3 regions of the Pseudarthrobacter sp. NKDBFgelt genome follow, and region 2 is predicted to be linked to each of the others. Evidence: predicted binding sites of a transcription regulator. Region 2 holds the regulator's gene; each other region holds the start of a gene.
The links. The regulator HrcA, encoded in region 2, represses chaperone genes, less so after heat shock. The targets are predictions, from matches to a motif close to TTNGCACTCGNNNNNNNCGAGTGCNAA.
Positions count from the first base shown of each region.

Region 1: a site for HrcA is predicted at 3,597-3,623, ahead of groES (co-chaperone GroES). Genes of this name have one in related genera too.
Region 3: a site for HrcA is predicted at 7,612-7,638, ahead of groL (chaperonin GroEL). Genes of this name have one in related genera too.

Region 1 is NZ_JBJURL010000123.1:176-6,612, forward strand. It holds partial or broken gene ACKAE7_RS20040 (beta-N-acetylhexosaminidase) at 1-80, shown strand, start outside; gene ACKAE7_RS20045 (shikimate 5-dehydrogenase) at 188-997, shown strand; gene ACKAE7_RS20050 (THUMP-like domain-containing protein) at 981-2,267, opposite strand; gene ACKAE7_RS20055 (hypothetical protein) at 2,322-2,693, shown strand; gene ACKAE7_RS20060 (DMT family transporter) at 2,621-3,553, opposite strand; gene groES (co-chaperone GroES) at 3,781-4,074, shown strand; gene groL (chaperonin GroEL) at 4,152-5,762, shown strand; gene ACKAE7_RS20075 (dihydrofolate reductase family protein) at 5,894-6,437, opposite strand, start outside.
Region 2 is NZ_JBJURL010000008.1:71,925-81,705, reverse strand. It holds gene lepA (translation elongation factor 4) at 1-1,660, shown strand, start outside; gene hemW (radical SAM family heme chaperone HemW) at 1,697-2,926, shown strand; gene ACKAE7_RS03820 (DUF4870 domain-containing protein) at 3,068-3,487, opposite strand; gene ACKAE7_RS03815 (DUF3097 domain-containing protein) at 3,642-4,487, opposite strand; gene hrcA (heat-inducible transcriptional repressor HrcA) at 4,663-5,676, shown strand; gene dnaJ (molecular chaperone DnaJ) at 5,758-6,885, shown strand; gene ACKAE7_RS03800 (16S rRNA (uracil(1498)-N(3))-methyltransferase) at 6,888-7,667, shown strand; gene ACKAE7_RS03795 (GerMN domain-containing protein) at 7,694-8,563, opposite strand; gene ACKAE7_RS03790 (PhoH family protein) at 9,012-9,781, shown strand, end outside.
Region 3 is NZ_JBJURL010000031.1:32,763-44,743, reverse strand. It holds gene ACKAE7_RS10360 (peptidoglycan bridge formation glycyltransferase FemA/FemB family protein) at 1-67, shown strand, start outside; gene ACKAE7_RS10355 (peptidoglycan bridge formation glycyltransferase FemA/FemB family protein) at 202-1,479, shown strand; gene ACKAE7_RS10350 (threonine/serine exporter family protein) at 1,528-3,048, shown strand; gene ACKAE7_RS10345 (siderophore-interacting protein) at 3,063-3,902, opposite strand; gene ACKAE7_RS10340 (uracil-DNA glycosylase) at 3,917-4,687, opposite strand; gene ACKAE7_RS10335 (DUF3263 domain-containing protein) at 4,828-5,157, shown strand; gene ACKAE7_RS10330 (LytR C-terminal domain-containing protein) at 5,208-5,855, shown strand; gene ACKAE7_RS10325 (cold-shock protein) at 6,049-6,255, shown strand; gene ACKAE7_RS10320 (ABC transporter substrate-binding protein) at 6,252-7,526, shown strand; gene groL (chaperonin GroEL) at 7,814-9,448, shown strand; gene ACKAE7_RS10310 (ABC transporter substrate-binding protein) at 9,536-10,843, opposite strand; gene ACKAE7_RS10305 (RNase H family protein) at 11,053-11,981, shown strand, end outside.

The sequences.
Region 1 (6,437 bases), on a different contig from region 2:
TCCTGGCAGGGAAGGCGGCCGCACCGGGTAAGCTGCCGGCCGCCGTCGGAAACTTCCCGGCGGGAACCGGCTGCCCCTGATCCCAACCAAGTAGCGCTAAGTGTCGTTTTGAACCCTCAAAACGACACTTAGCGCTACCTACTTGGGTATCCCGTTTAATGGTCAGGTGCCCATTCTCAATAAAGACATGACCCTCTGCATCTCGCTCTCGGCGCGGCCCAGCAACAACGGGACCCGCTTCCACAACCACCTGTACGAGCAGCTGAACCTCAACTGGATTTACAAGGCGTTCGCCCCCACGAACCTCGAACAGGCCATCGCGGGCGTCCGCGGCCTGGGCATCCGCGGCTGTGCCATCTCCATGCCGTACAAGGAGGATGTGATTGCGCTGGTGGACGAGATGGATCCCTCAGCCAAGGCCATCGACTCCGTCAACACCATTGTGAACACGGACGGGCAGTTGAAGGCCTACAACACCGACTACACCGCCATCGAGCAGCTCCTGTCCACCAACAAGGTGCCCACCAGCTATTCGGTCTTGGTCCAGGGAGCGGGCGGCATGGCCAAGGCCACCGTCGCGGCGCTCCGCGACGCCGGCTTCACGGACGTCACGGTCATCGCCCGGAACGAGGTGGCCGGGCGGGCGCTGGCGGACCAGTACGGCTTCAGGTGGCAGGAAGCGCTCGACGGCGGGACGGCGGACTTGATCATTAACGTCACCCCCATCGGTATGGCAGGAGGGATGGCAGGCGGGGCGGAAGCCGACGCGCTCGCCTTCCCGCAGGAGGCCATCGACGCCGCCCGGGTGGTTTTCGACGTCGTGGCGCTGCCGGCCGAAACCCCGCTGATCAAGGCCGCACGGGCCGCGGGAAAGCCGGTCATCACCGGTGCGGAGGTTGCCACCATCCAGGCCCTGGAACAGTTTGTCCTCTACACCGGCGTGAGGCCCACCGCTGAGCAGGTGCGCGCTGCCGAGGAGTTCATGCGGGCCCAGTAGCAGTTTCTTCGCGAGCAGTGCCCTGCGCCGGCTCCACCACAATGGCCACCCGGTCCTCCCCGATGCGGGTCAGGACCAGGGTGGCTGTTTTGGTTCCGGCTTTCTTGCCGGCTGCGTTCTTCCCGCCCGTGTTCTTCCCGCTTGGGAGCAGTTGCTTGCGGAGTTCCTCGGGCGTGACGGCGGTGCCGCGCTTCTTGATGTCCAGCACGCCGATGCCGTTGTCCTTCACCCAGGCCTTGAGCGCCTTGACGTTGTAGGGCATCACCTCCAGGACCTTGTAGGCGCGCGCAAACGGCGTATCCACCAGTTCCGGCGCGCACACATAAGCGATGTGCTCATCCACCAGGTGTCCGCCCAGCTGCAGCGCCACGTCCGCCACCAGCCCTGCACGGATCACCGCACCGTCCGGTTCGTAGAGGTAGCCTTCCACCGGGCCCACCGGAGCCGTGGGACCGGCGCCGAACTCTTCTCCGCTGGTCAGCTCAGCGGCACCCTGGGCGCCGAGCACCAGCGCTGCCCGGCGGACTCCCGGCCGGCGCACTGCGTTGAACCACAGGGCCACCTCCGTCACATCCCCGGCCACGGAGACCCACTGCGCTTCGCAGCTTGCCGGAACGGAATCGTGCGGCATGCCCGGCCCCATCTTGACCCCCACGGCCAGGCCGGAGGCCGCCAGGTCCTCAACGAAGGACAAGGGCGGGGAAAAAGCCTCGGGGTCCCAGATCCGCTTGGTGCCCGACGTGGAAGTGACACGGCGCGCCGGGTCCAGCCAGACGCCGTCGACCCCGTCCAGCGGCACTGCCGTGGCGTCCGCATGGACCACGGTGGCGTTGGGGAACGGGATCAGGTTGACGGTGGCGCAGGCTGCCGTGGTCTCGTCCATCTCCACGGCGGTGACGTTGATGTCCATGGAAGCCAGCGCCAGGGAGTCCGCGGCCAGCCCGCAGCCCAGGTCTGCAACGTGGCTGATTCCGGCCTCCGCGAACCGCTGCGCGTGGCGTGCGGCAACGTTGAGCCGGGTTGCCTGTTCCAGTCCGGCCTGGGTGAACAGCATGCTCCGGGCAAACTCGCCGAACTTTGCGGCCGCCCTGGTGCGGAGCCTGGACTGGGTCAGGACGGCGGAGACCAGTTCAGGGGAGTGGCCGGCCTTGCGGAGGGCCGAGTTCAGCTCGAAGGATTTCTCCTCCTGGTAAGGGCCCAGGGACGCCAGAAGCTCCCAGCCTTCCGGGGTGAGCAGTGGTGCAATCTGGTCCTGGGGAGCTTGAGCCATGGGTTCCAGCCTAGTGGAGGAGCGGCATGCCGGCGGGCCGATAGTGTTGAAGCCATGAAAGACAGTGCAGGTACCCCGCAGTCCCGCCAGCACCACCCCGGGGGCCTGGCGCGGTTCGCCCGCCCGGCACTGATTGCCAGCGCCGTGGTTGCCGTGGTGTGTATCGCGCTTCTGGTGATCATCTTCTTCCTGGATGCCTTCAACGCCACCGTCTATTCGGTGGGCGGCAGCAGCATCCAGGACGACACGCAGGAGGCCCAGGACATCCGCGGGCTGTACGCCGGAGCCCGCGCGGGCAGCATCTTCTTCCTGGTTGTATCGCTCATGGTGGCCGCGGCTGCCGCGGTGCTGCTTTACCGCGGGCGGAACTCGGCCGGAGAGGGCGACGGCGGAGAGGACGTCGACTTTGAGGACCTGGGCCGCTGAGGTGCTGTGCCGCCGGTACTGGTCAGCAGGACCCCTGAAATAACCAGGATGCCGCCCATGACCTGGGGGACCGTGATGGGCTGGCCCAGGACGACCGTGATGATGGCGGTAAACACGGCGATGAGGTTGAGGTAGTTCCCGGCGTTTGCAGCGGTGGTGCGTTTGAGCGCCAGGTTCCACAGCAGGTAGGAACCCAGCGAGGGGAAGAGGACGATGTAGGCCAGCGACCAGCTTTCGGAGGCCGTGGCTGGAAGCCCGGCCCCCGTGGCCATTGCAAAGGGGACCAGGACAACAGCCGCCATGGCCACCTGAACCGCGGTGGACGTGATCGCCGGGACGGACAGCCTGCGGGCCGTGATCGTGTAGAAGCCCCACACGGTGATGGCCGCGACGATCAGCAGCTCACCGGCATTGATCGAGAAGGTCAGCAGCCGCTGCAGGTCGCCTCCGGTGAGCACCAGCAGGACTCCGCAGAGGCCCAGGGCAATCCCTGCCCAACCCAGCGGGCGCGGCCTGTCCCGGAGCAGGACCACGGCCAGGACCGTGATCAGGGCGGGGTTCGCTGCGGTCACCAGCGAAGCGTTCAGGGCCGAGGTGTGCCCCAGCGCGCTGTACAGCAGCAGGGTGTAGGCGCTCATGCCCAGGCAGCTCAGAAGCAGGAGCACCGGCCAATGGCTCAGCACGGCGCGCCAGTCCGGTTTTTCCACCAGCTGCGCCAGGACCAGCAACGGCACAGCGGCCAGGGCCCACCGCCAGAACGTTAGCTGCAGCGGCTGCATGGTCTCCATGGCAGCCTGTCCTACAACAAAGTTGCCCGCCCAGAAGAGGGTGGCAAGAATCAGGTAAACGGCGGCTCGCACCCGGCAAATCTACACGTCCCCATGTTCCGCCCACGACGAAACTCTGGCACTCGCCTTGACCGAGTGCTAACCCTTGCATACAGTCTGTATTAGCACTCTCCCTAGGAGGGTGCTAATACATGAAGAGCTGCCAGCCAGGCTGCTGCCGGCACCGCGACGACGGTTTGCCAGCCACGGCGGAAAGCTTTCCAGTCCACGAATTTGCTGACGAAGAAGGAGAGGTCCGAGTGTCGGTCTCTATTAAGCCTCTTGAGGATCGTATTGTTGTCCGCCCGCTCGAAGCCGAGCAGACCACGGCTTCCGGCCTGGTGATCCCGGACTCCGCACAGGAGAAGCCGCAGGAAGGCGAAGTTGTTGCAGTAGGCCCCGGCCGCTTCGAAGACGGCAACCGCGTTCCCGTCGACGTAGCCGTTGGCGACGTCGTCATCTACTCCAAGTACGGCGGAACCGAAGTCAAGACCGGCGGCACCGAGTACCTCGTGCTCTCCGCCCGCGACGTCCTGGCGATCGTCGTAAAGTAACTCTCCGGATCCCCGTGCCGCTGGTCATGCTCTCTGCTGGTCAGCTGCGCGGGGTTCTGTCTTGAAAGGACAAAACCATGGCAAAGCAGCTTGCGTTTAACGACGCTGCCCGCCGGTCTCTTGAAGCCGGCATCGATAAGCTCGCCAACACCGTCAAGGTGACGCTCGGCCCCCGCGGCCGCAACGTCGTCCTGGACAAGAAGTGGGGCGCTCCCACTATCACGAACGACGGCGTCACCATCGCCCGCGAAGTGGAACTTGACGACCCCTACGAGAACCTTGGCGCGCAGCTGGCCAAGGAAGTAGCCACCAAGACCAACGATGTTGCCGGTGACGGCACCACCACCGCAACCGTCCTGGCGCAGGCGCTGGTCAAGGAAGGCCTGCGCAACGTAGCGGCAGGCGCCGCCCCCGGCCAGATCAAGCGCGGCATCGAGGTTTCCGTTGAAGCCGTCGCCGCCCGCCTGCTCGAGAACGCCCGCCCCGTTGAAGGCACCCAGGTGGCCAACGTTGCAGCGATTTCCGCCCAGAGCGACGAGGTTGGCGAACTTCTCGCCGAGGCCTTCGGCAAGGTTGGCAAGGATGGTGTGATCACCATCGAGGAATCCTCCACCACGCAGACCGAACTGGTCCTGACCGAGGGCATGCAGTTCGACAAGGGCTACCTGTCCCCGTACTTCGTCACCGACGCGGAACGCCAGGAAGCAGTCCTTGAGGACGCCCTCATCCTGATCAACCAGGGCAAGATCTCCAACATCCAGGAATTCCTGCCGCTGCTGGAGAAGGCGCTGCAGAGCTCCAAGCCGCTCTTCATCATCGCCGAAGACGTTGACGGCGAGGCTTTGTCCACGCTGATCGTCAACCGCATCCGCGGCACCCTGAACGTTGTTGCCGTCAAGGCTCCGGGCTTCGGCGACCGCCGCAAGGCCATGCTGCAGGACATTGCCACCCTCACCGGTGCACAGGTTGTTTCCCCGGAACTGGGCCTGAGCCTGGACACTGTTGGCCTTGAGGTGCTGGGCACCGCCCGCCGCATCACGGTCACCAAGGACAACACCACCATCGTTGACGGCGCAGGTTCGGCCGAAGACGTGGCAGCACGCGTAGCCCAGCTCCGCGCCGAGCTGACCCGCACCGATTCCGACTGGGACCGTGAAAAGCTCCAGGAGCGCCTGGCCAAGCTGGCCGGCGGCATTGGTGTCATCAAGGTTGGCGCCGCCACCGAGGTTGAGCTCAAGGAAAAGAAGCACCGCATCGAGGACGCTGTGTCCTCCACCCGCGCTGCCCTTGAAGAAGGCATCGTTGCCGGCGGCGGTTCCGCCCTGATCCACGCCCTGAAGGCACTGGATGAGGACCCCTCCGTCAAGGCACTCGAAGGCGACGCCGCCGCTGCCGTGGGCATCGTCCGCCGCGCCCTGGTCCAGCCGCTGCGCTGGATCGCCCAGAACGCGGGCTTCGACGGCTACGTTGTGACGTCCAAGGTTGCCGACCTGGAAACGAACAACGGCTTCAACGCCAAGTCAGGCGAGTACGAGGACCTGATCGCTGCCGGTGTCATCGACCCCGTCAAGGTCACCCGTGCGGCCCTCCGCAACGCGGCCTCCATCGCTGCCCTGGTTCTCACCACCGAGACCCTCGTGGTGGAGAAGCCGGCCGAAGAGGACGAGCACGCAGGCCACAGCCACTAATCCCCACCGGCTCCCAAGTCTCGCTTCGCTCGACTTGGGTCCCTCGCCGGCGTGGGCCCAGCCTGCCACCACAAGAAACCGGTCCAGCATCCGCTGGACCGGTTTTTTGCGCCTTGGGGGAACGGCGGAGACTAGGTTCCCGGCATGTTCTGCGTCTCCACGTCGCCCGCGCGCTCGTAGACCAGCGACACCGCCCCCTTCGGGAAGCTGCGGGCCGGCTCCGCCAGGCGGTAGGAGGCGGGGACGGTCCCTGCGTCGAAGAGGCGCTTGCCCTGGCCGAGGACCACCGGATAGAGCCAGAGATGGAGGCGGTCGAGCACGTTTGCTGCGAGCAGCGAACGGATGAGAACGCCGCTGCCGAACATGTGCACCTGCCCGTACCCGTCGCGGAGCCTGCCCGCGGCCGTGGCATCCGGCAGCACCGACGTGCCTGCCCAAGCGGGATCCGCCAGGCTGCTCGAGACGACGAACTTGGGCACCCGGTTGAGCGTCCCGCCGATGTCCCCGGACTGGTGTGGCCAGTAGCCCGCGAAGATGTCGTAGGTCTTCCGGCCGAGCAGCAGGGCGTCCATGTGGCTGACTTCGGACTCGATGGCCGCCTCAGCCTCCTCGTCGGAGACCGGCGCCTGCCAGCCACCGAAGGCGAAGCCGCCCTCCGTGTCTTCTTCGCTGCCG
Region 2 (9,781 bases):
CGGCATCACCATCAAGTCCCAGGCGGTCCGCATGCCGTGGGAACTCGACGGCACCAGCTACGCGCTGAACATGATCGATACGCCCGGACACGTTGACTTCACCTATGAGGTTTCCCGCTCTCTCGCAGCGTGTGAAGGGGCGATCCTCCTGGTGGACGCTGCCCAGGGCATCGAGGCCCAGACCCTCGCCAACCTCTACCTGGCGATGGAAAACAACCTCACGATCATCCCGGTCCTGAACAAGATCGACCTCCCGGCAGCGCAGCCGGAGAAGTACGCGGCCGAGCTGGCCAGCCTGATCGGCGGAGACCCGGAGGACGTCCTGCGCGTTTCGGGCAAGACCGGCATGGGGGTGGAGGCGCTGCTGGACAAGATCGTCCGCGATCTGCCGGCTCCCCAGGGCGACGCCAATGCCCCTGCGCGCGCCATGATCTTCGACTCGGTGTATGACACTTACCGCGGCGTGGTCACCTACGTCCGGGTAGTGGACGGCATGCTGCACCCCCGCGAACGCATCCAGATGATGTCCACCCGGGCCACCCACGAACTCCTCGAGATCGGGGTGAGCTCCCCGGAACCCACACCCTCCAAGGGCCTGGGTGTGGGCGAAGTGGGCTACCTCATCACGGGTGTGAAGGACGTCCGCCTGTCCAAGGTGGGCGACACCGTCACCAACCTTGCCAAGCCTGCCGCTGACTCGCTCCCCGGCTACGCGGATGCCAAGCCCATGGTCTTCTCCGGCCTGTATCCGCTGGACGGCACGGACTACCCGGTGCTGCGCGATGCGCTGGAGAAGCTGATGCTCAACGACGCCGCCCTGGTCTACGAGCCCGAAACGTCCGCAGCCCTGGGCTTCGGGTTCCGCGTTGGCTTCCTGGGCCTGCTCCACCTTGAAATCACGCGCGAGCGGCTGGAACGCGAGTACAACCTGGACCTGATTTCCACCGCTCCCAACGTGGAATACGAGGTCACGCTGGAGGACAAGAAGGTGGTCCACGTGACCAACCCCAGCGAATACCCCTCCGGCAAGATCTCCGAGGTCCGCGAGCCCATGGTGGCCGCCACCATCCTGGCGCCGAATGAATTCGTCGGAGCCATCATGGAGCTCTGCCAGAGCCGCCGCGGCGTGATGGGCGGCATGGACTACCTGTCCGAGGACCGGGTTGAAATCCGGTACCGCCTGCCGCTGGCCGAGATCGTGTTCGACTTCTTCGACATCCTGAAGTCCAAGACCCGCGGCTACGGTTCCCTGGACTGGAAGGCCGACGGCGACCAGGTGGCCGACCTTGTCAAGGTGGACATTATGCTCCAGGGCGAACAGGTGGATGCCTTCTCCGCCATCACCCACCGGGACAAGGCCTACGCGTACGGCGTCATGATGACCACCAAACTGCGTGAGCTCATTCCCCGCCAGCAGTTCGAGGTGCCCATCCAGGCGGCCATCGGCTCCAGGATCATCGCGCGGGAAAGCATCCGCGCCATCCGCAAGGACGTCCTGGCCAAGTGCTACGGCGGTGACATCTCCCGTAAGCGCAAACTGCTGGAAAAGCAGAAGGAAGGCAAAAAGCGCATGAAGATGGTGGGCCGCGTCGAGGTTCCCCAGGAAGCCTTCATCGCCGCGCTCACCACCGACGAATCCAAGGACAAGGCCAGGAAGTAGTGGTTACAGCGGCCGGCACCGCAGGAGGACCCTGCAGTGCCTAGCGTTCTTCCCCTTGGCGACCCGGCGCCGCCGGACGGTCTGCTGCCTCCCCAGGCAGCCGATGGTGCGGCGGACCGGGCCTTCGGGCTCTATGTCCACATCCCGTTCTGCGCCGTCCGCTGCGGGTACTGCGATTTCAACACCTATACCGCCACGGAGCTCGGCGGCGGCGCCTCCCAGGACGCCTATGCCGCCACCGCGGCCTCGGAAGTGTCCCTGGCGGCCAGCGTCCTCACGGAATCAGGCCTTCCCGCGCGGCCGCTCAGCACGGTGTTCTTCGGGGGCGGCACGCCAACCCTGCTCCCAGCGGAGGACCTGGCCCTGATCCTGGGGCGCGCCATCGACCAGTGGGGGATCGAGGCGGGTGCCGAGGTCACCACGGAGGCGAACCCGGACTCCGTCACCCCGGAGTCCCTTGCCATCCTGAAGGATGCGGGCTTCACCCGGATTTCGTTCGGCATGCAGTCCGCCGTACCCCACGTCCTCAAGGTCCTGGACCGGACCCACACGCCCAGCCGCGTGCCGCAGGTGGTGCAGTGGGCCCGGGACGCCGGACTGGCCGTCAGCCTCGACCTCATCTACGGCACGCCGGGGGAGTCCCTGGACGATTGGCGGTACTCCCTCGAGACAGCGCTGTCCTACCAGCCGGACCACATCAGCGCCTACGCGCTGATCATCGAGGACGGGACCAAGCTCGCCGCCCAGATCCGCCGTGGTGAAGTGCCGGGGATCGACGACGACGACCACGCCGACAAGTACGAGCTCGCCGATGAACTGATCAGCAAGGCAGGCCTGGGCTGGTACGAGGTCAGCAACTGGGCCCGCACGCCCGGACAGGCCTGCCGCCACAACCTCGCCTACTGGCGGGGCGACGACTGGTGGGGGATCGGACCGGGGGCGCACTCTCATGTGGGCGGTGTCCGCTGGTGGAACGTCAAACACCCCACTGCCTACGCCGGACGCCTGGCACAGGGAGTGTCACCGGCAGCAGGGAGGGAAACCCTGGATGTGGAAACCCGGAATATGGAGCGGGTGATGCTCGAGGTCCGCCTCCACTCGGGCCTCGAGATTGCCTCGCTCGGCGCCGCAGGACGGCACGAGGTCGCCGGGCTGATCGCGGAAGAACTGGTGGACCCTGCCGCCGCTTTTGCGGGCCGGCTGGTCCTCACGCTGAAGGGCAGGCTGCTGGCTGACGCAGTGGTCCGCAGGGTCCTGCCGGACTAGCAGGTGCGAGTGCTGGGAGCCTGTGGTGGGCCCACGCAGGCGAGGGCCCCGGCACGAGCTTGCGGGTGCTGGGCGCCGGCGGTGGGCCCACGCAGGCGAGGGCCCCGGCACGAGCTTGCGAGTGCTGGGAGCCTGCGGGGACTACTTAATCCAGCGAAGGTTGTACTGGTAGCGGTGCGGCTGTCCCTTGTTGACATGGATGCCGGCTGCCACGGAGAAGCAGGTCAGGGCAATCCAGATGAGGGTGGCAATCACGGCAAAGATGTTGCCGACCACCGGAACGAACACCAGGATGTTCGCCACCACAGCGGCGATGGTGGGCGGCAGGCTGAAGTTCAGCGCTTCCTTGGACTCCTGCGCGGTGAAAGGGCCCCGGTCCCGGAAGATCAGGTAGATCAGCAGGGCCGGAACGCAGCCCAGGATTCCGCCGAAGTGGGCCATGGTGGCCCACTGCCGGTCTTCGCTGGCTGTCAGGGGCAGCGCATTCGCCGGAACGCCATGGTATTCCGAACGGCCCTGGCCGCCCTGGGTGTCCCTGTGATCGCGTGCGTTTTCTGCCACAGTCTGTTCCTTCTAAAAGTGCAATGGTGCTGGCTAAGAATGCATATCGGTTGTGCCGGGCTGCGAATATCGCAGGTTCCGCAGTACCAAGAATACTGGCTGGAGGCGCGGAAGCTGCCCTGGGGCTCACAGGCACAGAGGCACGGGGTGCCTGTCAGGGCACTGTCAGGAAGTCAATGACTTCCTCCACCCTCCCCAGCAGGGAGGCTTCCAGGTCCGCGTAGGTGCGGACCGCACCCAGCAGCTTCTGCCACCCGAGCCCGATGTCTTCCTTGGTGGCATGGGGCCAGCCGAACGCGGCGAGGATGCCGGTTTTCCAGTCCTGCCCGCGCGGCACCACGGGCCATTTTTCGATGCCCAAGACGGCCGGGCGGATCGCCTGCCAGACGTCCACATAGGGGTGGCCTACGATCAGCACGTTCCCGGCCGCCCCCGGGGAGGCCATGACGGCGTCCGCAATGCGGGATTCCTTGGAGTCGGGCACCAGATGGTCCACCAAAACTCCCAGGCGCCGGCCCGGTCCGGGCCTGAACTCGGCCACCGCCGCGGCAAGGTCGTCGATGCCGTGGAGGGGTTCGACGACGATGCCTTCCACCCGCAGGTCGTCTCCCCAGACCTTTTCCACCAGTTCGGCGTCGTGCTTTCCCTCCACCCAGATCCGACTGGCCTTGGCGACCTGCGCACGCTGGCCGGCCACCCGGACCGAACCTGATGCTGTCCTCCCTGTGGCGGCGGGGGCTTGCCGCGGCACCGGGGGAAGGAGCTTAATGGCCTGGCCTTCGAGGAGGAAGCCGAAGCCCAGGCGGAAAGACCTTGATTTGCCCCGCCTGTCTTCAAGAGCCACCACATGCATGCCCCCGGATTTCTCCACGCGGGTCACGGCGCCCACCCAGCCGGACTGGACATCCTCCAGTACCATTCCCCGTTCAACAGGAACTTCAGGCAGTTGAGCCTTTGACGGAGCGGACATGTCCTGGGGGCCCCAGTTCTGGTACTGCATGGTTCACTCCGCCTAGCGCTCGATCACAGGTCCGGAATTTCGCCCGGAGCGGTACCAATGCTAGCAACGGGGAGAGGCATAATAGACTGTTAGCACTTGGGCATGTCGAGTGCTAAACGATGGGTAGCGCAGCGCGGGCGGCGCGGTCGCCCCAAACCCTGGATGGAGGTGGAGTGTGAGCGAGCCACGCAAACTTGAAGTACTCCGTGCCATCGTGGAGGACTACGTCCATTCCCGCGAACCTGTGGGGTCCAAAGCACTGGTGGAGCGCCATCATCTCGGTGTGTCCAGCGCTACCATCAGGAATGACATGGCGGCCCTGGAGGAAGAGGGCCTGATCACGGCTCCGCACACCAGCGCCGGGCGGATCCCCACGGACAAGGGATACCGCCTCTTCGTGGACCAGATCTCAGCCGTCAAGCCGCTCTCCCCGGCGGAACGCCGCGCCATCCAGTCCCTCCTGGAAGGATCGGATGACCTGGACGATGTCCTGGACCGAACCGTCCGGTTATTGTCCCAGCTGACCAACCAGGTTGCCGTGGTCCAGTACCCGCACTTAAGCAGGGCCCTGGTTCGGCATATTGAATTCGTCCTCCTCGCTCCGCGGAAGGTGCTGGTGGTGTTGATCGCCAACAGCGGCAAGGTGGAGCAGCGCGTTATCGACGTCGGCCAGGACCTGGGGGACGACGCCCTGGCAGGCCTCAGGGCCCGGTTCCTCGGATCGCTGGCCGGAACTCCGCTGAGCCAGCTCGCCCAGTCCCTGCCCGCCGTGGTGGCCACAGCCGCCCCGGGGCAAAGGCAGGCCGCCCAGGCCCTCGCTATTGGCTTGGAAGCCCTGGCGCAGAGCAGCCGCGAGGAACGCATGGTCATGGCGGGCACCGCCAACCTGGCGAGGTCCAACGTGGACTTCCCGCTCAGCATCGGCCCGGTGCTGGAAGCCCTTGAGGAGCAGGTGGTCATGCTCAGACTGCTGAGCGAAATGGCTCAGGACCACCGCGGGATGGCTGTCAGCATCGGCCGCGAGATTCCCTACGACGGACTTGCCGAGGCATCTGTTGTGGCCACCGGCTATGGCCCGGACAGTGCAGCAAAGATCGGCATCCTGGGACCAACACGGATGGACTACCCCACCACCATGGCCGCCGTCAGGGCTGTTGCCCGCTACCTTTCCCGGATTTTGGGCCCCTGAGGTCCAGCCCGGGCCACCGGATACCCACAGCATTTCCAGCAGTCCAACTGCAGGCAGTACAACAAGGAAGAGATACGAACTTTGAGCAGCCACTACGACGTCCTTGGAGTCTCACCGGAGGCCACGGGAGAAGAGATCAAGAAGGCCTACCGCAAGCTGGCACGCACCCTGCACCCGGACGTCAACCCGGGTGAGGACGCGTCGGACCGCTTCAAGGCCGTGACCCACGCCTACGAAGTCCTGTCGGATCCGCAGAAACGCCGGGTCTACGACACCACGGGCAATGAAAACGGGACGGACAACGGCTTCGGCGGCGGCGGATACGCCGGCCAGGGATTCGCCTTCCAGGACATTTTCGACACCTTCTTTGGTGCCGGAGGTTCCACCGGACCGGCCTCCCGCGTGCGGCGCGGGCAGGACGCCCTCATCAGCGTCCGGATCGAACTCCGCGACGCTGTGTTCGGTGTGAACAAGAAGCTCGACGTGGACACCGCCGTCACGTGCCCAACCTGCGAGGGTTCCTGCTGCCAGCCCGGCAGCCATCCTGAACGCTGCGACATCTGCGGCGGCAGCGGCCAGGTCCAGCGCGCCGTCCGTTCCATCCTGGGACAGGTCATGACCGCAGCGCCGTGCGGAACCTGCGAGGGCTTCGGCACGGTCATCAAGGATCCGTGCAACGAGTGCAGCGGCCAGGGGCGCATCCGGAGCCGCCGTTCGCTGACCATCAAGGTCCCCGCCGGCGTAGCCACCGGAACGCGGATCCAGCTTTCCGGCCAGGGCGAGGCAGGCCCGGCAGGCGGACCTTCCGGTGACCTGTATGTTGAGATCCGGGTGAACAACGACGCCACTTATGTGCGCGACAACGACGATCTCCACGCCACGTTGCACATCCCGATGACGGCGGCTGCCCTGGGCACCGAAGTGAGCCTGGAAACGTTCGACGGGCCACAGGAAATCGACGTCAAGCCCGGGACCCAGTCCGGTGAGATCATCACTCTTCGTGGACTAGGAGTGACCCACCTGCGCGGTTACGGCCGCGGCGACCTCAAGGTCCACCTCCAGGTGGAGACGCCCGCCAAGCTTGATGCTGCCCAGGAAGAGCTCCTGCGGCAGCTGGCCAAGATGCGCGGTGAGCAGATCACCGAGGGCAAGCTTGCAGCCAGCGGCGGCATGTTCGCCAAGCTCCGGGACAGGCTCGGTAACCTGTAGCAGTGAGCAACCCTGTCTTTTTCACTCCGCCCGGGTCCCTTGACCACATGACGGCGGGGCTGGCCTTTGTCCTCGAAGGGACCGAGGCGCGGCACGCCGTCACCGTCAAGCGCCTCGCCCCGGGTGAGCCCGTCGACATCGTTGACGGCGCCGGGACGCGGATGAGCGGACGGGTGCTTGCGGCGTCACCCGCAGGCCTCGAAGTGGAGTGCGCCTCCGTTGCTGTTGAGGAGCGGCCGGCCACGAGGCTGGTGCTGGTGCAGGCCCTGGCCAAGGGCGACAGGGATGAACTCGCCATTGAAACGGCCACTGAACTCGGGATCGACGCCGTTATACCCTGGCAGTCCGAACGGTCCATCGTGCGGTGGAAGGGCGACCGCGCCGCGAAGGCCCACGCGAAGTGGCAGTCGGTGGTGACGGCGGCAGCCAAGCAGGCGCGCCGCGCGTGGGTCCCCGAGGTGCGGCCCGCCGTCGACACTGCCGCGCTGGCCGCCCTCGTGGAGGCCGCGGGGCTGGCGGTCATCCTCCATGAGGACGCCGTGCGCCCCCTGCGCACCGTACTGGAATCCCGGCGGGAAGCGGACGGAACGGAACCGCGCGAGGTGCTGCTGATCGTTGGACCGGAAGGCGGCATCAGCCCCAGGGAAGTCACCAGGCTCTGCGGAAAGGGCGCCGTCACCGCCCTGCTGGGGCACCATGTCCTGCGCTCATCAACCGCCGGACCGGCCGCCGTCGTGCTTGCCAGCGATGTCCTGGGCCGCTGGACCGCACCCTCGCCCTGAATGACGCGGCCTGGCTCAACTGGTAACTACCGGACGTTGAAGGCCCGCGAGTCCTCATTCTGGTCCGGCTGATCGCCGGTACCGGCCTGGGCCACCTTCAACTCGTAGTCTCCGGCAGGCAGCGTGAGGGCAAGCGTAAACAGTCCTGCCTGGCCCGGCTCGGCGGCTGCCGTCGTTTCCCCAGTCAGGAACGGGACCTTGGTGCCGTCCTCCTCCGCCCGCAGGATCTGCCAGCGGAGCTTGCCCCCGGGAAGGGTGCTGCGGCCGGTGATCTTGACGCTCCCGGCGGCAGCCTCAGTGTTCTCCTGTGGATCAATGATCCAGACAGGCGCCACCATGCCGGCGGCCCTCGTCATGAGGTCACCCAGCTGGATATGGCCGAAAGCAACGTAGTCCGTGTGCCCGTCCACCAGGATCCGCACGCGGATCTGCTGCCCGGAATCGATAAGCCCTGAACTGGCCGCAGCGGCGGTGGCCGTGTACACAAGCTGCTGGACAGCGCGGCCGGCCATGTCGGCGTCGAGGTTGCTGTTGAAGGCGTCTTCGGACACATCCACTGTGATGACGTCCTTGCCGGAGATGGACGTGGCCAGCTTGCCGGGATTCTGCCAGGGGGTGAAGAAATCCGGGTCCAGGGGCTTGTCCGACATCATGGCCCGCAGGGCCCGAGTCACAGGGTTCTCCTGTTCAGGCACATCCCTGAATTCCCGGTAAAGGAAGATGCTGCTGTTGCTCCGGCCGATCCAGTAGACCGGCGCTTTGTTGGACGACTGCGTGGTTTCGAGCGGCGCGCTCGTGGAAGGCGCCGTGCCGGCGGCGGCAGGGCCGGAGCCCAGGACGGTGGTGGGCGAGGGATCGGGCTCGGCCAGGCAGCCCGTCAGGAGCGGAGCCGCCATCAGAACCACTGCAAGGACGCCAGGGCGCACAATGCCGCCACGTCGTCCTGCCCTGCGGGGCGCAGCAGATTCCGGCACGTTTGTTGCCTGTCCTTTCATGAATGGCGGGCCGCTCCCCAGGCGGCGGATCCAGCAGTGGCTGGATTTCCAGCATGGCACAGGGCCCAGAGCGGAAAGGCCGGATACGGGCCTCCGGGCGGAACTGCAACGGGAACGATATGAGGCCGATATGAAGTTGATACCTAATGGCGGAACCGGCGGCGTTGCCGCGTGTTTCCCGAGCCGTCCCGGCCCTTCCCCTTTCAGAGGTTGACGCTGTCCTGGCGTAAGATGGGGGAATCGCTGGTCAAGGCGCAACCGGTCCATCGTCCAAGTGCACTGTCGCCGGCCGCCAGCAGCGGGAATTGTCCGGTACTTTGAGGGGATCACGGGCCTGCGGGCCATCACTATGACTGAATCAGCGAATGGCAAGCGCCGGCTCAACGCGGGAGAAGGCGCTGCGGGGGAATTTCCCCATTCCCTCCCCGGCAGCCGTACCGAGGTAGTCCTTTTCGACAACTCCGACCAGATGGTGCAGTCCCTCGGCAGCCACGATGAAGCACTGCGGTACATCGAGGAACAGTTTCCGGCCGTCAACTTCCACGTCCGCGGCAACGAGCTCTCCATCACTGGGCCTGCCAGCGACGTACCCCGCATCATGCGCCTCCTCCACGAGGTCCGCGGGCTGGTAGCCCGCGGTACGGTGATCAGCCCGGCGGTGCTGCAGCAGCTTGTGGCGCTCTTGCGTACCCAGTCCCTGCAGAACCCCGTGGACGTCCTGACCCACGACATCCTGTCCAGCCGCGGAAAAACCATCCGCCCAAAGACGCTGAACCAGAAGACCTACGTTGACTCCATCGACACCAACACGGTGATTTTCGGCATCGGTCCCGCAGGCACAGGCAAGACCTACCTCGCAATGGCAAAGGCCGTCCAGGCACTGCAGCAAAAAGAGGTCAGCCGCATCATCCTGACCCGACCCGCCGTTGAGGCGGGGGAACGGTTGGGCTTCCTGCCCGGGACCCTGAGCGACAAGATCGATCCATACCTGCGCCCGCTTTATGATGCCCTGCACGACATGATGGACCCCGAGTCCATCCCCCGGCTGATGGCGGCAGGCACCATTGAAGTGGCGCCCCTGGCCTACATGCGCGGCCGGACGCTCAATGACGCCTTCAT
Region 3 (11,981 bases), on a different contig from region 2:
GGTTAAGGGAGCGGAGAAGGTGTTCCGCCGGATCGAAACTGCCCGCACCGGCCAGCAGTTCTACTGACCCGGAAGGCGGGGCCGCAGCTGACTTCTCAGCCACCCCGCCGCCGGCCTGCCCACATCCTGCCTATGCCAGCCCCCATTCGTGAAGAAGGTAACCCCTTGACTGCAATCTCCGCCGCCGACCTGGAGTTCGCCATGCTCAGCGATGCCGAATTCGAGCAGTTCGCACTGAAGCACCCACAGAACAGCTTCCTCCAGTCCCTCGACTTCGCCCGGTTCCAGCGCGCCCGGGGACAGCAGGTTGAACTCTTCGGAGTGCGCCGCGACGGTGAACTGGTGGCGGCCGGCAAACTGAACTACACCACCACGCGCCTCGGCTACACGGTGTGCGAATGCGCCAAGGGCCCCCTGATGGACTACACGGACCCTGAACTGGTGCGCGCCGTCGTCGAACTCCTCCGCAAACGTGCAGCGGAGCGGAAAGCCGCCGAGCTGCGGATCTCCCCGAACCTCAGGTACATCGCCCGCGATGCCGACGGCGCGGAACACCCCGAAGTGGAGGACAACAGGCCGCTGGTGGACCAGCTCGGCGGGCTGGGGTTCCAGCACCAGGGGCTGGACATGAACTTCGTGAACGTGAACTGGATGTTCATCAAGAGCCTGGAAGGCATCCAGGACGCGGAGGAACTGATCATGGGCACCAGCTACCGCACCCGGAAGGCCATCCGCAAAGCGGAAAAGAACGGTGTTTTCCTGGAACAGGCAACGCTGGAGACCCTTGATGAGTTCTACGGCGCCCTGAGCCGGGCCGGCGACGAAAAGGGTTTTGTCTACCGCGAACGCGCCTACTATGAACAGCTGCTCCGCACCACGTCGGCCGAGTTCACCAAGCTCATGATGGCCAAGATTGACATTCCCGCCTACCGGAAATCCATTACGGAGCGGCTGGCCGCGGAATCGGAAACCGCGGCAGAACTCCGCCGCGACGTGGAGGAGACCGGCAGCAAGAAGAAGGCCAACCGGCTCAAAGTGGTCCAGGACCTGGTGGACAGCTACGAGCGAAGCCTCAAGGACATCGAACGTTTTCCGGATTCGGTTGGCGTTGCCACGGTGGCCGCCATCCACTTCGTCTGCTACGGCGACGAAGTGGTCTGCGTCATCGGCGGCACCGTGCAGGACTACATCTACTTCAACGGCGCCACGTCGCTGTACTGGGGGATGATGCTCCACGCCCTTGAAAAGGGTTACCCGCGGTACAACTTCTACGGTACGTTCGGCATCTCCGGCCAGGACGAGGAAGGCCACGGGGGCTACGAGTTCAAGAAGGGCTTCGGCGGCGAAGTGGTCCAGCTCGTGGGCGACTTTGTGATGCCTCTCCGCCCGGCAGTGTTCCGCGCCAACAAGCTTGCCCGCGCGGCAGCGGGCGCCGCCCGCCTCCTGCTGGCCAAACTGCCCCTGCGGCGCTCCGCCTGACGCGCTCCGCAGCCACGCTGCACACCATTACAACGGGAGGAGGGACCCATGACCGACCGGCCTGACTATCCCGGCGGCGGATCACCGAAGGCAACGCCATCACCGAAGGCAACGCCGCGCACGGACGGCCTGCCCAAAACCGAGCCGCTGACCCCCTCCCAGCTGCGGCAGAATGCTGCGGCGAAAAGGATGCTGCGGCGCCTGGTCCAGGGCGAGAACCCGCCTACGGCTCCCATGAGCATCGTGGACAGGCTCACCGGGAGCCCCTATGCGAACCCCATGATCCAGGTGGGCGGTGTGGACACGTCCGCCCGGAAAACCCTGGATTTCGCGCTGCACCTGGCCGAAACCATGTTCCGCTACGGTGCGGGAGCCCTCGAGGTTGAAACCAGCATCATTGCCGTCACGGCGGCGCTTGGCCTGAAGAACATCGAAGTGGACATCACCAACCAGTCGGTGGGCATCAACTACGCCCCGAAGGACCAGACCCCCATTGCGCTGCTGCGGGTGGTGCGGTCCTGGACCAACAACTATGCGGGCCTGGCGAAGGTCCACCAGCTGGTGACGGACATCGTTGCCGGGGGAGTGGGGCGCGACGAGGCGATCCGCCGGCTGGATGAGGCAATTACCAGTCCCAAGCCGTTCCCCCGCTGGATGGTGACGGCGGCGTTCGGGGTATTTGCCGCCGCGTTCGTTGCGGTGCTGGGCGGCGGCCCAGTGTCCTCCGTCATAGCGTTCGCCGTGAACATCGGCGTGAGCCTGCTGGCCCGCCAGCTGGGCCGCTGGCGCGTGCCGGACTTCTTCACCACCGCCAGCTGCTCCTTCGCCGTGACCCTGCTGGCATTGCTCTTATGGCAGTTTGGGCTGACCACCTCGCCGGCGATCGTGGTGGTGGGCGGAATCCTCCTGCTCCTGCCCACAGGACGGCTGGTCTCCTCCGTGCAGGACGCCATCAACGGCTTCCCCGTGACCGCCGCGGGGCGGTTCCTTTCCACCCTGCTGACCTTTGGCGCGCTGGTGGCAGGCATCGCCGTAGCTTTCGTGGTGGGCCAGCTGACCAGCATGCAGGCCATCGACGTGACGCAGACCTTCCCGCCCGCCTACGACTTGTGGGTGCTGGTGATCCTTGTTGCCGTGGCGGTGATGGCCATCGGGGTGACCGAGCAGACCACCTGGCAGCTCCTGCTTCCCACCGCGGCCGTGGGGGTCGCGGGGTACCTGGTCCTGCTGGGCGGCGGCCTGCTGGGCATTGGTGACCGGTTCTCGCCGGCCCTGGCCGCCGTGGTGATCGGCCTGCTGGCCCGGGTGGTCGCCTTGCGGATGGGAGCACCCCAGCTGGTGGTGGCGGTACCGGCGGCACTGATCCTGCTGCCCGGCCTCACCATTTTCCGCTCCATGTACGTACTGACCATCGAGGAGGCCGAGATCCTGCTCGGCGCCGGCGGGATGCTCAACGCCGGTGCCATCGTCCTGGGAACTGCCGGGGGGATCGTGCTGGGGGATACCCTGGCGAGGCCACTGACCCGCAGCCTGGCCAGCAACGAGCGCCGGCGGGCCCGCCGCCGCTGACCTGGCCTGGCTGCCTAGATCTGTCCTACGGGCAACTTCTTCTCCGCTTGGAAAACGTCCTCAACGCGGCCCTTGGCCCAGTAGCCGGACAGGGACACCTGCTTGCGTTCCAGTCCGCGCTGGACGAAAAGGAGATCCCGGAGCGCCTTCATGTACCCCCGCTCGCCGTGGGCAAAAACGTCCACCCTCCCGGCAGGCCAGTCAGCGTCCGCGACGGCCTGGACCAGGAGGTTGCTTTCGCCGGCGGGGACACCGTGGCGGAAGAGCCAGCGCAGTTCCAGCCCGGCCGGGGCGGCAATCGGCTGGATGTCGGCGTCGGAATCGACCTCGAGGAACGCGACGCCGGCCGCTTCCGCAGGCAGGGATTCAATGCAGGCGGCGATGGCGGGCAGGGCGGCCTCGTCTCCGGCGAACAGGTACCAGTCAGCTTCGGGATTCGGGTTGTACGCTCCGCCCGGGCCGGTGAAAGTCAGGGTGTCGCCCGGCTGGGCCCTGGCCGCCCACGGCCCAGCCAGCCCCTCATCGCCGTGGACCACAAAGTCGATGGCAAGTTCCCGGGCCGCGGTATCCACCCAGCGAAGGGTGTATGTGCGCGTGAACGGCCATTGTTCCCGAGGCATGGTCTCCCGGATGCTCCACAGATCGAGGGGTGAGGGGTACTGGACACCCGGCTGCGGAAATACGATCTTGACGTAGCGGTCAACAAAGCCGTTGTTGACGAAATCGGCGAAACCGTCACCGCCCGCGACAATCCGGACCATCTGCGGCGCCAGCTGTTCCCGGCGCACCACCGTGAGGTTGACCTGGGGGCGGCTTTTCTTGCTGGCGCTGGTGGAGGCGGGAACAATGCTCATAAGGCAAGCCTAAGCTAGGGCACCGCCGGAAGCTCCCAGGTTACGTCCGCGGCCCCCTGCTCACGCAGGAGCTCGTTGACACGGCTGAACGGGCGGGAACCAAAGAAACCCCGTGAAGCGGACAAGGGGCTGGGGTGCGCGCTGGACACTGCCGGGACCCCGGGCAGCAGCGCGCGCACGCTCTCGGCGTCCTTTCCCCACAAAACCGCGACCAGCGGCAAGGGCGACCCGTCCGGTGCCCGCCGCGCGCCCAGCGCCTCGACGGCCGCCGTCGTAATTTCTTCCCAGCCCTTCCTCCGGTGGGATCCCGCAGATCCCGCCCGTACCGTCATTACGCGGTTCAGCAGCAGCACCCCCTGCCCGGCCCACGCGGAGAGGTCCCCATGCACCCTCGGCGGGATTCCCAGGTCAGCCTCCAGCTCCCGGTAGATGTTCGCGAGGCTCCTGGGAATGGGCCGGACGTGCGGGTCAACGGCAAAGGACAGTCCGACGGCGTGTCCCGGCGTGGGGTAGGGGTCCTGTCCCACAACCAGCACTTTCACTTCCGCGAGGGGCTGGCGGAAGGTCCGCAGGACGTTCGACGGCGCCGGCAGGACCTGGTGCCCGGCCGCCACCTCGCCGGCCGCGAAGCGAAGAACGGCGCGAAGTTCCGCGTCCACGTCCGAGAGTGCGGCGGCCCAGTCGGGCGCCATCAGCTCCGCCAGCGGCAGCTGCGCCAGACCGGCGAAGCCGGTGCTGCCTGCCGGTTCCTGCTCCAGCTCAAACAAGGCGTCCGATTCAAACATCAGTCCATTCTTGCAGGCGGCTGGAGGCGCCGGCTGTACCGTTCGGCGTGCGCGGCAGGGCTATGCGCAAATGACAATGGTGTTGTTCGTCCGTAGCATGGGGGTCAGACATTTACGTAACCAGCTAAGGAGAGTGCGCCGTGGCGGAGCCAGCTCGGGAGCACCTGCCGGCGCAGGCACAACGGAACACCCTGCTGGCGGATTTCACGCTGCGGGAGTCGCCGCTGAGCGAGCGGGACCAGCAGATGCTCGCACTGGAGCGGCAGTGGTGGAAGTATGCCGGCGCCAAGGAACAGGCCATCCGGGAACTGTTCGATCTGTCCGCCACCCACTATTACCAGCTCCTCAACGCCCTGATCGACACCGAGGATGCCCTGGCGCACGACCCCATGCTGGTCAAGAGATTGCGTAGACTACGTACGTCGCGTCACCGTGCACGCACTGCACGCCGCCTGGGGTCCGACGCATAAGACGCTCACGCTGAGTCCTCAGCAGCTACACACAAGGATGTCTCTTTCCCATGACCAAATACGCCCGCGATGAATTCGACAAGGTCCCGGAGACCGCGTCGCGACAAGGTGTACACCGCACAGCCTCCGCTCCGGCACGGGTCCGTCTTTGGCCCATCCTGACTGCGGGGATTGTTGCGCTGGCCATCGGCGTGGTTTCCTTCCTGATCCTGCCCAAGCTCGGATTCGACGGTCCGGCAACCCAGGCGTCGTCGAGCCTGGAAGCAGCGCCGCTGGCCGAAACCGGATCGTCTCCGTCCGCTACGCCGGAGACCGCCGGCGTCCCCTCCACCGAGCCTGAGCCGTCGTCTTCCCCCGAACCGGCCGGCACCGCGGGGAACGGTACCCCGTCCAGCCCCCAGAGCACTGCTCCGGCCGCAACAGTGGACAAGGCCCAGGAGGTGGCGGTCTACAACGCTGCCGGAACTGCCGGGCTGGCCAGCCGGGTGGGCGGAACCGTGCAGTCGGACGGGTGGACCCTGGGCCCGGTAGGCAACTGGGCAGGGGCGCCCCAGCAGGGTTCCATCATCTTCTACGCGGGAGCGGCGCAGGAGGCCAACGCGCAGGCCCTCGCGGAACTCCTGGGAGTCCCCACCGTAGTGGAGAGCACCGAATTCCAGGTTCCCCTGGTGGTGGTGCTCGGCCCCGGATACCGGTAGGCCGGGGTCCCCAACAGGGCGCCTCACGCCACATGCGCGCAGGTGAAGGCCGGGGGTCACGCCTGAATAACGTTTGCGGCCGGCCATGCTGTGCCCCGGCGCTGCCGGCGAGCATTGGCTAGAGTGAATTCCGGGCTTCGAGCCACGGCGGCACCGGCGCAGCATCCCGGACCTAACGGAAAGAGTGGTCATCATGGCACGAGGAACCGTCAAATGGTTCAACGCGGAAAAAGGCTACGGCTTCATCACCGTTGACGGCTCCGGGGACGACGTTTTTGTCCACTGGTCCGCCATCCAGGGCGAGGGCTACCGCGCACTGGACGAGGGCCAGCGCGTGGAACTCGAAGTTGGCGAAGGCGAGAAAGGCCCGCAGGCCGAAAGCGTCCGGCCGGCCGAGTGAAGCACCCGTTTTCCTCCGCTACACCCATCCGTCCGTTGTTCGCCGCAGCCCTCTGCGGCACGCTCGCCCTCACCGGCTGCTCCGGGGTGACCGGAAACGCGCGCACGGAACCGGCGGAGGCCTCAGGTGACGGCACGCTGCGGGTCGGCCTCATCCTGGACAACACCGGTGCCAACAGCTTCCTGAACGGTCCCCAACTGGCTGCCGCCAAGCTCGCGGTCAAGGAAATCAACGCTGCCGGCGGGCACAAGGGCCGGCCGGTGGAACTTCTCCCCGTTGAAACAGGCCAGGACACAGCGTCCCAGGCGCAGTCCCTGGTCCAGGCCAAAGCGGATGTGGTCATTGGCCCCACCGACTCCAGCCACGCCTTCGCAGCCGTCGACATCCTCTCCAGGGCGCGGACGCCACTGATTTCGCCTGCCAACACCGCGGCCGGGCTCAGCAGCATTGCCAGCGGCGGATACTACTTCCGGACGGCCGCCGCCGACGTCGCGCAGGGACCCGTGCTGGCCAAGCTCGCCAAGGATGCCGGCGCCGCAACCATCTCCGTGGTGTACCAGGAAGGCTCCTACGGCAGCGATGTCTCCGCGGCCGTCTCAGCGTCCGCTGAACAGGCGGGCCTGGACGTGTTGTCAGCGGTGGGCTTCACGCCGGGTGAAGCTGGATCTGCGGCTGCCGCAATCCGCGAGGCGCAACCCGACGCCGTCATCCTGGTGGCCCGTGACGGCGCACAGGGCGCCCTGGCCGAGCTCAACAACGCCGCCCTCGCAGGCTCAAGGCTTATCCTGAGCGACGGCGCCTTCAGCCGGTACGGCTCCCGGCTGGGATCCAAGGCCCTGGACGGTGCACGTGCGGTCGTCCCGGGGCAGCTTCCCTCGGCAGGGTTCCAGGAAAGGCTGCTGGGCATCGATCCGGCCCTGAAAGATGTGTCCTTCGCGGCGGAGACATACGACGCCGTGACCCTTGCCGCGCTGGCAGCGGCCAGGGCTGAGGACGATTCCGGGCGTTCAATCGCCGCAACACTGATCGCGGTATCAGGCGGGACTGCTGACGGAACCGGCCCGGCTGGAACGGCGCCCTGCCCCAGCTACAAAGACTGCCTGGCAGGCAAGGCCTCCGGTGCGGACATCAATTACGACGGCGAATCGGGCCCCATCGCCTTCGATGCCAACGGTGACATCACCTCGGCCGCCTTCACGGTGTTCACATATGGCGCCGACAACATTCCGGCGGCCACCGGCGTCGAAACGGCAGGCCGCGCCGCCGGCTGATCGCCCTCGGCGAAGACGTGGCGGCCAGGGTGCTTTCCGCCGGTTATTCGCTTGCACTCTCACGTGGGGAGTGCTAATTATTGAGTTAGCACTCTGACGTACCGACTGCTAAGCAAAGCGTGGCTCCGGCCGGCGGCGCCGGCATCGGTCGAAGAGCGAAGAAACACCTAACTGGAGTGAGACCCACACCCGAAGGCATACAGAGGCCGCCGGCAACGGGTTGTCCGTCGCGGGCACTGCAGCGAAGGTTCATTCTTAACGACTGTCCCGAAAGGACTACTGCCGTTATGGCCAAGATCATTGCATTTGATGAAGAGGCACGCCGCGGCCTTGAGCGGGGCCTGAACATCCTCGCCGACGCCGTTAAGGTCACCCTCGGCCCGCGTGGACGCAACGTCGTCCTCGAAAAGAAGTGGGGCGCCCCCACGATCACCAACGATGGTGTTTCCATCGCCAAGGAGATCGAGCTGGACGATCCTTACGAAAAGATCGGCGCCGAGCTGGTCAAGGAAGTTGCCAAGAAGACGGACGACGTCGCCGGCGACGGCACCACGACAGCAACCGTGCTGGCACAGGCACTGGTGAAGGAAGGCCTGCGCAACGTTGCTGCCGGCGCCGACCCGCTGTCCCTCAAGCGCGGCATCGAGAAGGCCGTTGAGGCCGTCACCGCCGAACTTCTGAACTCCGCCAAGGAGATCGAAACCAAGGAAGAGATCGCCGCCACGGCGTCCATCTCCGCCGGTGACGAGGAAATCGGTGCACTCATCGCCGAAGCCCTGGACAAGGTGGGCAAGGAAGGCGTCATCACGGTCGAGGAGTCCAACACCTTCGGCCTGGAGCTTGAGCTCACCGAAGGCATGCGCTTCGACAAGGGCTACATCTCCGCCTACTTCGTTACCGACGCTGAGCGCCAGGAAACGGTCCTCGAGGATCCGTACATCCTGATCGTCAACTCCAAGATCTCCAACGTCAAGGAACTGGTTGCTGTCCTGGAAAAGGTCATGCAGTCCAACAAGCCGCTGCTGATCATCGCTGAGGACATCGAGGGCGAGGCCCTGGCCACCCTGATCGTCAACAAGATCCGCGGCACCTTCAAGTCCGTCGCCGTGAAGGCTCCGGGCTTCGGCGACCGCCGCAAGGCACAGCTTGCCGACATCGCCGTCCTCACCGGCGGCCAGGTCATCTCCGAGGAAGTCGGCCTGAAGCTGGAAAACGCCGGCCTGGAACTCCTGGGCCAGGCACGCAAGGTTGTTGTCACCAAGGACGAGACCACCATCGTCGAGGGTGCCGGCGACGCCGACCAGATCGCCGGCCGCGTTTCCCAGATCCGCGCCGAGATCGAAAACTCTGACTCCGACTACGACCGCGAGAAGCTGCAGGAGCGCCTGGCCAAGCTGGCCGGCGGCGTTGCAGTCATCAAGGCCGGTGCCGCAACGGAAGTTGAGCTCAAGGAGCGCAAGCACCGCATCGAAGACGCCGTGCGCAACGCCAAGGCTGCCGTCGAGGAAGGCATCGTCGCCGGTGGCGGCGTAGCCCTCATCCAGGCCGGCGCCAAGGCCTTCGCCAACCTGCAACTGTCCGGCGACGAAGCAACCGGTGCGAACATCGTCCGCGTTGCCATCGACGCCCCGCTGAAGCAGATCGCCTTCAACGCAGGCCTCGAGCCCGGCGTCGTGGTGGACAAGGTCCGCGGCCTGCCCGCCGGCCACGGCCTGAACGCAGCCACCGGCGAGTATGTCGACCTGCTGGCTGCCGGCGTCAACGACCCCGTCAAGGTGACCCGCTCTGCCCTGCAGAACGCGGCTTCCATCGCCGGCCTCTTCCTCACCACCGAGGCAGTTGTTGCTGACAAGCCGGAGAAGAACGCTGCTCCGGCCGGCGGCGACGACATGGGTGGCATGGGCGGAATGGGCGGCTTCTAGCCACTCCTGCCGGGACCTGTCCCGCTAAACACGAATGTGGCCCCCTCTCCGGAGGGGGCCACATTCGTGTTTTACCGCAGGATGTTACTACCTGGCGCTGGCCAGCATTCCTTCAACTTCCTTCTTGAACGCGTCAGCGGCCGCCTGGGGCGTGAGGCGGTCATAGAGCACCTCATCGGTGTAGCGCTTGATGACGTTCTGCACGCTGCCCGCCCCCACCGGCGGAACAGGCGGCGCATCTTTGATATCGGGTGCGATGTCCTTCAGGAAGCCCACCACCGTGGTGTCGGCAGGCTTGAGGGACGGCGTAATGCTCTCAACGATGTCCGTGTTGGTGGGCACGCCGCGGTCCGTCATCAGGATGGCCCCGGCCTCCGGGCTGTTGGCCAGGTAGTTGATGAAGGTGGAAGCGGCTTCCGGGTGCTTGGAACGTGAGGAAGCCGACCAGAACATGGTGGGCTTGTAGTACATCCCGTTCTCAGCCGACGAACCGTCGACGCTGGGTGCCCGGAGCATCTTGATGCTGCTCCCGGTGGTGGACTCCAGGGACCCGAGCTGGTTGGTCCACCACCACGCCATCCCTACCCTGTTGGTGCCGAAGAGGCTCTCCTCGAGTCCGGCGCCGGAGTCCTCCGTGGCCACCGTGGCCGGCGGACTTGCCTTGGAGTCGCGCTGTTCCTTCAGCCGTTCCCAGAAGGACGCGGCCGTGGCGGTATCGAAATCGAGCTTGCCGTCCTGCGAGTACAGGTTCTCCCCGTGCTGGCGCAGCCAGATGATCAGGTCGGCTTCATTGCTTCCGTAGGCGGCACCGTAGTTCTTGCCGTCCCCGGCGGCACTGATCTTCGAGGCTGTTGCCATGAATTCCTCCCACGTCCACGTGGTGTCATCCGGCACGGGAACATTGGCTGCTTCGAAGACCTTGGTGTTGGCCATGATGACATAGGCGTTCTGGCCGGTGCTGAGTCCGTACTGGGCGCCGTCATACTGGCCCGACACCAAGGCTTCCTGGTCCAGTTTGGAGGTATCGATACCGCCCTGCTTGGACAGGTCAAGGAGCGCCCCGCGCCCGCCGTATTCCGCGATGTACTTCTGGTCCATCTGGATCACGTCCGGCGCATCGTTGGCGGCTGTCTTGGTGGCCAGTTTGTCCCAGTAGCTGCCCCACTCGCCCGGCTCGGATTCAATCTTGATGTTCGGGTGTTCCGCCTCGAAGGCGTCGATAACCTTCTCGGTCTGGGCGTTGAGGTACTCGTTGCCCCACCAGGCAAACCGGAGGGTTACTTCCTCATTGCTCTCAGAGCCTGAAGAGGTGCCACAGCCTGTGGCGAGGAGGGAGAGTGCAACGGCGGCGGCGCCGAGCTGGAACTTCCTCCGGCTGAGGTTTGGGATCGTCATTGATGTGCCTTCCTGGTGCTGAGGGCGCTTTTCGTTGGCTGCCGCCGCGCGGTGCGTGTTGGGGACCAGGTGAGAAAGCGCTTTCTCGTTTCAATACAGCGATTGTGCCTGCCCGGCTCTCCCCGCGTCAAGTACTTTCGGTAACCGCTTTCCGGGCAACGGTCCGGGGCGGACTCCGGTTTGTCGTGCCGGTCTGGCAGGATGGACCGGTGACGATTACTGCAGCGGCTGACGGTTCGGCCTTGGGAAACCCTGGTCCGGCCGGCTGGGCCTGGTACGTGAATGACGACTGCTGGCGTGCCGGCGGTTGGCCCCACGGGACCAACAACCAGGGCGAACTGATGGCGGTCCTGGATCTGTTCCGGGCCACCGCCCACCTTCCCCAGGAGGACCTTCACATCCTCTGCGACAGCCAGTACGTCATCAATTCGATCACCAAGTGGATGCCGGGATGGAAGCGCAAAGGCTGGCGCAAAGCAGACGGGAAGCCGGTCCTCAATGTGGACCTGCTTAAGGAGCTGGACCGTGAGCTTGCCGGCCGGAAGTACACCTTCGAATGGGTGAAGGGGCATGCCGGGCATGACCTGAACGAAGCCGCGGACGAACGTGCGCGGGCGGCCGCAACGGCCTACCAGCAGGGCGTGGCTGCCCGCTCCGGGCCAGGCTTTCCCGGTGCCCACCATGCACATCCTGCGCCGGCGAAACAGGAAGCCAGGGTCGCGCCCCCGGAACCAGAAAAGCCGGCAGTGGCCTACGAGGAACCTGATCTGTTCAGCCAGCTGGACAACCGGGGTTTCGACGCGCCCGGGACTGCCGCAAAGGCAGCTGAAGCCCCGCCTGAGGCCGTGGTGGAGGAACTTGAGCGGGAACTGCTGGGCCCGCTGGTGCGCGGGGACATCGGCCGGACAGCCGTGCTGCTCCACCCCGATTTCATGGAAATCGGCAGCTCAGGCAGGATGTGGACCCGGGACGCCATGATGATGGCGCTCGAGGAGGATCCGGGCGAGCGGACGGACATCGAGATCCTGGGTGCCGAACGCGTCGGTGCTGAGACGGTCCTCCTCACGTACCGCAGCTATGCGCGCTCCGGCACCACCCTCAGGAGCTCGCTATGGGTATTGCACGGCGGCCGGTGGCG